Regions from separate parts of the Promicromonospora xylanilytica genome, predicted to be linked through region 2. Evidence: predicted binding sites of a transcription regulator. Region 2 holds the regulator's gene; each other region holds the start of a gene.
The links. The regulator LexA, encoded in region 2, represses DNA repair genes until DNA is damaged. The targets are predictions, from matches to a motif close to TCGAACANNTGTTCGA.
Positions count from the first base shown of each region.

Region 1 (3,272 bases), on a different contig from region 2:
CGGTGGTGGTGCCAGTGCCAGTGCCAGTGCCCGTGTCGGTGCGCGTCCCGGTGTGGGTGGTGGTGGGTTTGCCGGTCCAGTGCATGGTGATGCCCTTCGCATCCACGAGCTGGTGGTGGAACCAGCACAGCAGGGCGCTGTTGGCGACGGAGGTCTCTCCTCCGTCGGCCCAGTGGGTCACCGCGTGGTGGATCTCGCACCGTGACGGCGGCTGGTCGCACCCGGGATACACGCAGTGCTGATCGCGGGCGATGACGGCACGTCGCATCTGCCCGGTCACGGTGCGTTGGGCGCGGCCGACGTCCAGGGCCGCGCCATCGGGACCGAACACGATCCTGGTGACCGCACTGTCGCACGCCAACCGGCGCAACAGGGCGCGTGGTGCACGACCACCGGTCTCGGTGAACACCGGGCCACCACCCGCGAACAGTCCGGACAGGGCGGACGTGCCGACCGTGCCAGGCATGCCGACCGTGCCAGCCGTGCCCGTGGTGCCAGCCGTGCCGGTGGCGCCAGTGGTGCCGGTTGGGGCTCGGCGTGTGGTCGTGTGTCCGCAGGTCACGCAGAGGCCGTCGCGGGTGCGGGTGACCTGGGTCTCCAGCTCGGTCCAGGACACCGTGACATGTAGGTGCGGGGCGATCGCCGCGCCCGGCGAGGCCTGGTTCGTGTCCAGCACGACGCGGGCCACGTCCGCCAGGGCTTGCGCCCGGCGCTGCCCCGGTGTGCGGGTGTCCTCCGCGGCCGGGGCACCCATCACCGCGGTCAGCGCGCTCTGGACCAGCAGTCCGTGTTCGTCGGTGAGGAACCCGGCCACGTGATACCCACCGAACGTCTTGGACAGGTCCAGGAACTCACCCCGGGCGGCCTTGTCGTCGTCGATGTCGTCGGTGTCCGGGTCGGTCACGGTCGCGAACCTGCGTGCCACGACCCGGAACTGGTCCGCGTTGAGCACGTTCGCCTCCCGCAGGACCAGGCCCTCACCCGTGACCAGGGTCCCGTCGGTGACCGCGTCCTGCAGCACGCGGGTGACCACCGCGCGGGTGCGGGACCCGTCCGGGTCATCCACCGGGTCCGGGACGTCCACCGCGACGCTCTGCACGAACTGTTCCGGTGTCGTCGTCTCACCCGTGCGGGTGTCGATCAGCCACGCCAACGCATCCGTACGCGTCTCGCTGGTCGGCGCGACCTGCGTCAACACCCGCGCGTGATCCACACCCACGGTTCCCGCGACCAGGCGTTCCCGGGTCACCGGCAGTGCGGTGACCAGGCGGCGGGCGATCAGCATGTCCTTACGCGCCGTCCCCGCCGAGACACCCTCACGGACACGGAGCCAGGACGCGAAGGTGCGCGCCATGCCACCCGACCGCCACGACCCTTCCGCCTCGATCCGAGGCAGCAGGGTGTATCGGACACCGTCCAACCGGCCGGTCACCCGACGGATCCGGGCATGCGCGTCAACCAACCGGCCCACACTGGGCGCGTCCCACCCCTCCAACACCCCCGGGCCCGTCAGACCCGCCAGGTCAGCTACCGCGTCCTCGATCCGGGCCAGCGCGTCCTCGATCGACCGAGCAGGAGGCAGACCACCAGGAGGCAGACCACCAGGCGCCGTCCCGTTCGTCGGCTGACCCATCAGCACCCACCCCCGCCCGTCGTCTGTTCGCTGATCCCATCATCTCGAACACTCGTACGGGCTGCAGGGCCAAATTCAAATCTGTGGATAACTCTGCTCTGCACACCTTGCAGTGGTGATGGTGCGCTCCGACATCACGGCGAAACACCGGGGAGTGCCCCTGACTATGCCGGCGGGCAGGGCGTCGGCCGCGTTCGCGACGTCGACCGGAAGCGCCCGGCCCGCGCGCTGCGCGCGGGCCGGGGGCTGCGCGGACAGTGTCAGCGAGCGGCTGGGCGGAGGCCCGCGAAGGAGCCGATGATGCGTTCGTGGTCCCGCTCGCCCTCGCGGGTCTGGATCCCGGCCGCCAGGAGCTCGTGCGCGCGCTGGGTCACCTCGGGGCCCATCGTCGTCATCAGGCCGTCGTTCTCGAGCGCGTACGCCCCGCGCGGGACAGCCGGAGCCATGGCGTTCACCGCCTCCTTGATCGCGGCGACGACCTCCGGTCGGACACGTGCGATACGCCGCGCCAGGTCGCTGACGAACGCGTCCAGCTCGTCCGCCGGGAGGGCGCGGTTGATCAGGCCGTAGCGCTCCGCCAGCTCCGCGTCCACGAGCTCGCCGCCCAGGATGAGCTCGAGCGCACGGGCGCGCCCCGTCAGGCGGGTCATGTTCACGGTTCCGCCACCGCCGGGGAGGATCCCCATCAGTGCCTCGGTCTGCGACTGTCCCGAGGCGCCGATCGCCGCGAACCTCAGGTCGAGGTACATGAGGAACTCGTTGCCGGCACCGCGGGCGAAGCCGGACAGCTTGCCGATGGTGACCTGCGGCAGGTCGCGCACCTCCTCGCTCATGGCCTGCAGGATGTTCATCCCGTCGGGGACCGGCGCGTCGTCGGCGGCGGCGATCGCCGCGCGCGTCGCGGCCTGCAGCGCGTCCGCCTCGGTGAGGTAGCCCATGTCACCGTGCGCACTGAAGAACTCCGGGTCGGCGCTGTCGAACACGATGACGCGGATGCTCGCGTCGTCCTTGACGTGGTGGACGAAGCCGCGCAGCGACGGCAGCAGGATGCCGTCCATCAGGTTGAGCGGCGGGTGGTCGAGCGTCACCGTCGCGACGCCGTCCGATGCTGCGATCCGGAGGCCGGGCAGGTCGTCGTAGCTCATGAGAACTCCTGGGGTCGGTGGGGTACTGCGTGCGAGTCCAGACCCTAGGAAGCGGACAGGTTACCGACCGGGAACCTAGACTCGTGCTATGTCCGAGCTGGCCGTCGACATGTTCGACGAGATCTGCCCGTCACCGATGCAGCCGCTGCGGATGAAGGACAAATGGGCGCCGATGGTGCTGCGCTGCCTGGGGGAGGGGCCACGCAGGTTCTCCGAGCTGCGCGTCCCGCTCCACCGCACCAGCGCGAAGGAGCTCACCCGGTCGCTGCGCAACCTGCAGCGCGACGGCTTCGTGTGCCGCAGGACGGCGGGTCGGGCCGTGACCTACGAGCTCACCGACCTCGGGCACAGCATGCTCGACCTGCTCACCATGGTCTACGCCTGGAGCGACGAGCACGGGGCCGAGCTTCTCGACGCGTACGACCCCGAAGACACGTAGGGCTGCGACGCACCTCGCACAAGTCGGGGTGGTGAAAGAAGGTCTATTCGCGTTA
Region 1 is NZ_BAAGRP010000006.1:82,195-85,466, forward strand. It holds gene ACYVK7_RS07525 (HNH endonuclease signature motif containing protein) at 1-1,633, opposite strand, end outside; gene ACYVK7_RS07530 (enoyl-CoA hydratase/isomerase family protein) at 1,894-2,778, opposite strand; gene ACYVK7_RS07535 (winged helix-turn-helix transcriptional regulator) at 2,867-3,217, shown strand.
Region 1: ACYVK7_RS07525 (HNH endonuclease signature motif containing protein) is a predicted target of LexA. The motif match lies at 1,678-1,693, and genes of this name have one in related genera.

Region 2 (3,272 bases):
GGTGAGCATCGCACCGGCTTCCTCCCGGTGCCACATGAGTACGACGAAGGCCGCCGACCTGGTCGTTCACCAGGTCGGCGGCCCCTACCACCGAGGCTCAGCCGCTCTTGCGGCGGAACATCTTCTGCACGGGGCCGGTCGTCTCCGAACCGTGCACCGCACCGGTATTCACGTCGCCCGCGGCGGTCCGGTGCCGGGCCGCGTTCTTGCGGTCCAGCGCCTCCTTGAACTTCGCCTTGGCGTCCGAGCTCGGCGCCGTCGCCACCTTGGGCTCCTCGGCGCCCTGGGTCTCGGCCGCCTCGGCCGCCTCGGTAGTGGGCTTCTCGTCCGTCACACCGATCACCTCCTCTTGTTCCGGGGGTCCCTCGATCGGGTCCGTCGTCCGCTCAGCCTGCACTACGGCACACGTGGGTGCCAACATTTTTCGCGGGCGACCCCGGCCTGGGCACGCCGGCGCCCATACGGCCGCCCGTGCGCCGTCAGGCCTGCGCGGCGGCCCGCTCGGCACGCTCGGCACGGAGCGAGGTGATCGCGCTCTCGAAGTCCTCGAGCGAGTCGAACGACTGGTAGACGCTCGCGAACCGGAGATAGGCCACCTCGTCGAGCTCCCGCAGGGGGCCGAGGATCGCGAGACCCACCTCGTACGCGTCGATCTCGGCGCTGCCGTTGCTGCGAAGGGTCTCCTCGACGCGCTGGGCCAGGATGGCGAGGTCGTCATCGCTCACCGGCCGCCCCTGGCACGCCTTGCGCACGCCCGCGGCGACCTTGTCGCGGCTGAACGGCTCGGTGGCGCCGGAGCGCTTGACCACGGACAGGCTGGCGGTCTCGACGGTGGTGAACCGGCGGTTGCAGTTCGGGCACTGCCGTCGGCGCCGGATCGACAGGCCGTCGTCGGCGGTCCGTGAGTCCACTACGCGCGAGTCGGCGTGGCGACAGAACGGGCAGTGCATGCTCACTCCTGCGTGGGTCGACCACGGACCGGAGGCCTCCGGTCGCGTCCCGACGGTAAGCGGGCAAACCACCCTCATGCAACATCGCCGCAGCATTTGACGACGAATCGAGGCCTCCGGTCACTCCTTGGGAAGGAGCAACAGCTCTCCGACCCGTAGAGCGCCCGACGACATCTGGTTCAGCTCCTGGAGCCGCCCGACGGCGTGCCGCACGTCCTCACCAGGCTCCGCGATCTCTCGGGCGAAGCCCCAGAGGGTCTCCCCCGGCTGCACCGCGTGCACCCGGACCTCCGTCGGTTCGCCAGGGGCGCTCGCCACCGCCGTGGCACCCCAGGTGATCATCGGCGCGAGCAGGAGCATGGCCAGCAGCACGAGCGCCACCCGGCCTCGCCGGGTGAGCCGCAGGCCTGCCACGCCGAGCCGGTCCGCGATCGTTCGCGCCCGGGCCGGCGGATACGCCCGGTGCACTACCGGTCCGGCCGCCGGCGCGAGCGCCCGGCCGTACGTCGGCGCGTACGCCTGCCCATACGTCGGGGTGTACTGCCGCAACGGGATCACGTCCCCCATGGCCCCTCCTCGAAGAGTGACTGAGTTCTTGCCGTTCATACAAACGTTCGTCGAACGCCCGTACCATTGTGTAGCACGGGACACCGTCGATGTCGAGACACGCTCGAACATTCGTTTGAGCCGAGCGGGTTTGTGATCTAGAGTGGGTCGCGCAGAGGAGAACATTTGTCGGAACGGGAGGGGCACGGGCATGACGGGACGGGACGGGACCAGCGACACGAGAGCCGTCGACACGGCACTCTCGGGCGTCGCCACGCTGGACGCGCCGGGCGACAAGGCGGTCGCCGACGTGCACGCGATCTCACCGACGGACCGCCTCACCGAGCGGCAGCGCCTCGTGCTGGACACGATCCGGCAGTCGTTCGAGACGCGGGGCTACCCGCCGTCGATGCGCGAGATCGGCGAGGCGGTCGGGCTGGCCAGCCCGTCGAGCGTCAAGCACCAGCTCCAGATGCTCGAGAAGAAGGGCTTTCTGCGTCGCGACCCGAACCGACCGCGTGCGATGGAGCTCGTCGAGCCCCTGGCGGACCAGGTCGACAAGCCGAGCCGCGGCGAGATCCACTGGCCCGAGCCGCGGCGTAGCGGCCAGGTCCACTGGGGCGGCTCGGTACCTGACGACGCGAGCACCCCGCCGCCGTCGTACGTGCCGCTGGTCGGCCGGATCGCGGCCGGTGGCCCCATCCTGGCCGAGCAGGTCGTGGAGGACGTCTTTCCGCTCCCCCGTCAGCTGGTCGGCGACGGCGAGCTGTTCCTCCTCAAGGTCGCCGGCGACTCGATGGTCGACGCGGCGATCTGCGACGGGGACTGGGTCGTCGTGCGGCGCCAGAACGTCGCCGAGCAGGGTGAGATCGTCGCGGCCATGATCGATGGCGAGGCGACGGTCAAGACGTTCAAGCAGACGGACGGGCACGTGTTCCTGCTGCCCCAGAACCCCGCCTACGAACCCATCCCGGGCGACGAGGCTCAGGTTCTGGGCCGCGTGGTCGCGGTCCTGCGCAGCCTCTAGGGCTGCACAGCCGATGGAGAACGGGGTGGTGTTCCTGCTGGGTCCACAGCAGGAACACCACCCCGTTCTCGCCGCCCGGGCACGCCCCTAGAAGCCGAAGCGCTTCTGGACCGCTCGCACGCTGTCCGCCGAGGCGCGCAGGCCCGTCAGCTCGTCGTCGGACAGCGGGACCCGCACGTTGTCGGTGACCCCGCGCCGGTCGACGCGGGACGGCACGGACAGACAGACGTCACCGATGCCGTGATAGTCGTCCAGCAACGACGACACCGGCATGATCCGGCGTTCGTCCTTGAGGACCGCCTCGATGATGCGGGTCGCGGCCAGGCCGACGGCGTAGTTGGTCGCCCCCTTGCCCGCGATGATCCGGTAGGCCGAGTCGACCACCTCGCGGTGCACCTCCGCGCGCACGGCGGCGTCGATCGGCGGCCTGTCGCCGAGCGGCACCCAGTCCAGCAACGGGACGCCGCCGATCGTGGCGGAGCTCCACAGCGCGATCTCGGAGTCGCCGTGCTCCCCGGCGATGTACGCGTGCACGTTCCCGACGGCCACACCGCAGCGCTCGGCGAGGACGACGCGCAGCCGCGAGGAGTCCAGGACGGTACCGCTGCCGAACAGTCGCTCCCGCGGCAGGCCGGAGATCTGGAGGGCCGCGTAGGTCACCACGTCCACGGGATTGGTCACCATCAGATACGTGGCGTCGGGCGCCACCTCCACCAACCCCGGCAGGATCTGGTGCATCAGCCCGATGG
Region 2 is NZ_BAAGRP010000074.1:139,908-143,179, reverse strand. It holds gene ACYVK7_RS23550 (DUF5302 domain-containing protein) at 98-334, opposite strand; gene nrdR (transcriptional regulator NrdR) at 480-950, opposite strand; gene ACYVK7_RS23540 (LysM peptidoglycan-binding domain-containing protein) at 1,071-1,517, opposite strand; gene lexA (transcriptional repressor LexA) at 1,708-2,523, shown strand; gene ACYVK7_RS23530 (L-lactate dehydrogenase) at 2,611-3,272, opposite strand, start outside.

Region 3 (3,272 bases), on a different contig from region 2:
GTGCTCAGTGTGATGGCAACCTGCGGCATGTACGACGCCGCAGGTGACTGGGCGACGCAGGTCGGTATACCGGCCAAGAGCGGTGTGGCCGGGGGGCTCATCGGCGCACTGCCCGGCCAGATCGGCATCGCGACCTTCTCACCACGGCTGGACCCGCACGGGAACAGTGTCCGTGGTGTCGCTCTGTTCGAACGCTTCTCCTCCGACATGGGCCTGCACGTCATGGAGGTTCCGCCTGCCGCGCGTGCGGTCGTGCGGTCCAATCACGTCCGAGACGGCGCCGTGGGTGCGATCCGCGTCATGCAGTTTCAGGGTGGTATTCGTTTTGCCGGTGCCGAGCGAATCGTCCGTGAGGTGGTGGACACCGCGCCCACGGAGAGTCGGGTGGTGCTCGACCTCACGATGGTCTCCTCGATCGACGACGTCTCACGACGGATGCTCCTCGAGGTGGCGCGTCGGCTCACCTTGGACGGGAGCGAGGTCTATCTGGTGGATCCCGCGGCGATGATCCCCGATCCGGACCCCGGCGACGGTGGCCGGCTCACTGTCGTGGACGATCTCGATCAGGTTTGAGCCAGACGCGCGGGATGATGCACAGGACTGGAGACGTCTGGATGCTGTCCTTGCCGTTTCATGGCGCGTTTCTGTCGGGTGTGGGTTCTGATATTGGTTCACCCGCCCAGGCGTCCTGGGTGGATCGCGGAAGGTGATCTGATGGCGAACGTTCTGGTGACGGGCGCGTCCCGAGGGATCGGGCGTGCGATCGCGGTGGCTCTTGCTGGTCGTGGCGATCGGGTCGCTGTGCACTACGGCTCCGATCTCGCGTCCGCTGAGCAGACGCTCGGATTGCTCGCCGGTACGGGGCACACGGTCGTGGGCGGGGACCTGAGCCGGCCCGAGGGTGCCGAGACCACCGTCACGGCGGCGGCACGGGCGCTCGGAGGAATCGACGTCCTGGTCAACAACGCGGCGCTCGCGCCCAGTGCACGTCACCATCATCCGATCGCGACCGTGAGCTACGAGGACTGGCAACGAAGCTGGCGGGAGATGGTCGACGTCGACCTGATCGCGGCGGCGAACGTGACGTATCTCGTGGCACGTCAGATCATCGCCAGGGGCTCAGCGGGGGTCATCGTGAACATCGGCTCCCGGGACGCGTTCCGCGGCGAGCCGGAGTTCCCCGCGTACGGGGCGGCGAAGGCGGCGCTGCACGCCTTCGGGCAGTCGATGGCGGTCGCGCTCGCGCCGCACGACATCGCGGTGGCGTCGGTCGCGCCCGGATTCGTCAGCTCCGAGCGCCAGGCCGAGAAGTTGTCGGGCCCTACGGGTGACTCCGTGCGTTCGGAAAGCCCGTTCGGCCGGGTGGGGACGCCGCAGGAGGTCGCGCATGCGGTGCTGTACCTCACCTCACCGGGGGCCGCCTGGGCATCAGGAGCGATCCTTGACCTCAACGGCGCGTCCCACCTGCGCACCTGAGGACCCGCTTCTCTCGGAGCCTCCGCGACGTGGGAGCCGTCCGACAAGGACCGCCGGCCGCGGGTGATGCCTCAGCACTGACCGGCGGTCCTCCCGGCAGGCGGCCTCGTGACTTGACGCCGGTTCGAACGAGTGTTCGAATCAGGTATGCGATGGCAAGGTCAGGCGATCAATCATGACGACGGTGCGCTTCCAGGGCTCGAGCTGCCCGGGTTGCGCACCGCCGGCCTGCTGCGGACCGTCAGGTCGCCGGAGTTCGCGGGCGTGACGTTCCACGAGGTGCTGGCCAAGAGCGCGCTGTCGAAGGTTCCGGCGGTGTCGCAGATGCCGTTCCGGTGGACGGTCAATCCCTATCGTGGCTGCTCCCATGCCTGTTTTTACTGCTTTGCTCGAAACACCCACGAATATCTCGACCTCGACGCCGGGCACGACTTCGACTCCCAGGTCGTCGTCAAGGTCAACGCCGACCAGGTGCTCCGCGCCGAGCTGGCCAAACCCTCCTGGACCCACGAGGCCGTCGCGCTCGGCACCAACACCGACCCGTACCAGCGGGCCGAGGGGCGTTACCAGCTCATGCCCGGCATCATCTCGGCGCTCGCGGACTCGGGCACGCCGTTCTCGATCCTCACCAAGGGCACGCTCCTGCGGCGTGACCTGCCGCTGCTGGAACGGGCCGCCGAGAAGGTGGACGTCGGGCTCGGGGTGTCCCTCGCCTTCGCCGACACGCCCGCCGGCAAGACGCTGCAGCATGCCGTGGAGCCGGGCACGCCGTCGCCGCGCGCCCGCCTCGACCTGATCCGCGCGATCAGGGCGGCCGGCCTGCCGTGCGGCGTCATGGTCGCGCCTGTCCTGCCGTGGCTCACGGACTCGCTCGCCCACCTCGAACGGCTCCTGGACGACGTGGCCGACGCCGGTGCGACCGGCGTCACCGTGCTGCCGCTGCACCTGCGTCCCGGGGCCCGCGAGTGGTACCTGGGCTGGCTCGAACGGGACCATCCGCACCTGGTGGAGGGCTACGGCAGGGTCTATGCGCGTGGTGCCTACGCGCACAAGGGCTACCGGGACTGGCTCTGGGAACGGGTGCGGCCGCTCATCGAGGAGCGTGGACTGGGCGGTGCCGCCATGCACCGCGCCCGAGCGGCCGGCGCGCACGAGGGCGGCCGGCACGCGGAGGGCGACTACCCGCGCGGCGCCTTCGGCGGCGTACGCGCCGACGGCACCGGAGCGGCGTCGTTGGTGGCGGACGTCGGAGGCGAGACCCTGTTCTGAGGCAGCAGCCGGTGACCGGCCGACGCCACTGCCCGGCCCGCCCGCGCGCTGGACGAAGCGCGCCGGCGCGCGCCCGAACTTTCGTTGTGCCTCCGGGCGTGGGCTGTTTCACTCGACGCCATGACCTTGCGCTCGACGGCGTCGCGCCGAGCACGCGCGGCCCTCACCCCCACCCTGTCCCTGCTCTTCGTCGGCTCGCTCCTCGCCGTGGGCGCGGTGCCCGCCCGGTCGGCGACCGCCGCATCACCATCACCCGCAGCACCCGCGGCGGTAGGGGCGAGCACACCGTCCGAGACCATCGTTCCTGGGTCCGCCGAGGACATCTCCTGGTCCTCCTGCGAGGGCGCGGAAGCCTTCGACTGCGCCACGGTCGAGGTGCCCTCCGACTACGACGAGCCGCAGGGAGCGACCACCAGCGTCGCGGTGACCCGCCTGCGGGCCCTGGACCAGGAGAACCGCATCGGCAGCGTGCTGGTCAACTTCGGCGGACCGGGAGGGCCGGGCGTCTCGACACTGCACCTGCTCGG
Region 3 is NZ_BAAGRP010000007.1:498,802-502,073, reverse strand. It holds gene ACYVK7_RS10025 (glutaminase) at 1-573, shown strand, start outside; gene ACYVK7_RS10020 (SDR family NAD(P)-dependent oxidoreductase) at 715-1,476, shown strand; gene ACYVK7_RS10015 (Rv2578c family radical SAM protein) at 1,624-2,745, shown strand; gene ACYVK7_RS10010 (alpha/beta fold hydrolase) at 2,866-3,272, shown strand, end outside.
Region 3: ACYVK7_RS10015 (Rv2578c family radical SAM protein) is a predicted target of LexA. The motif match lies at 1,601-1,616, and genes of this name have one in related genera.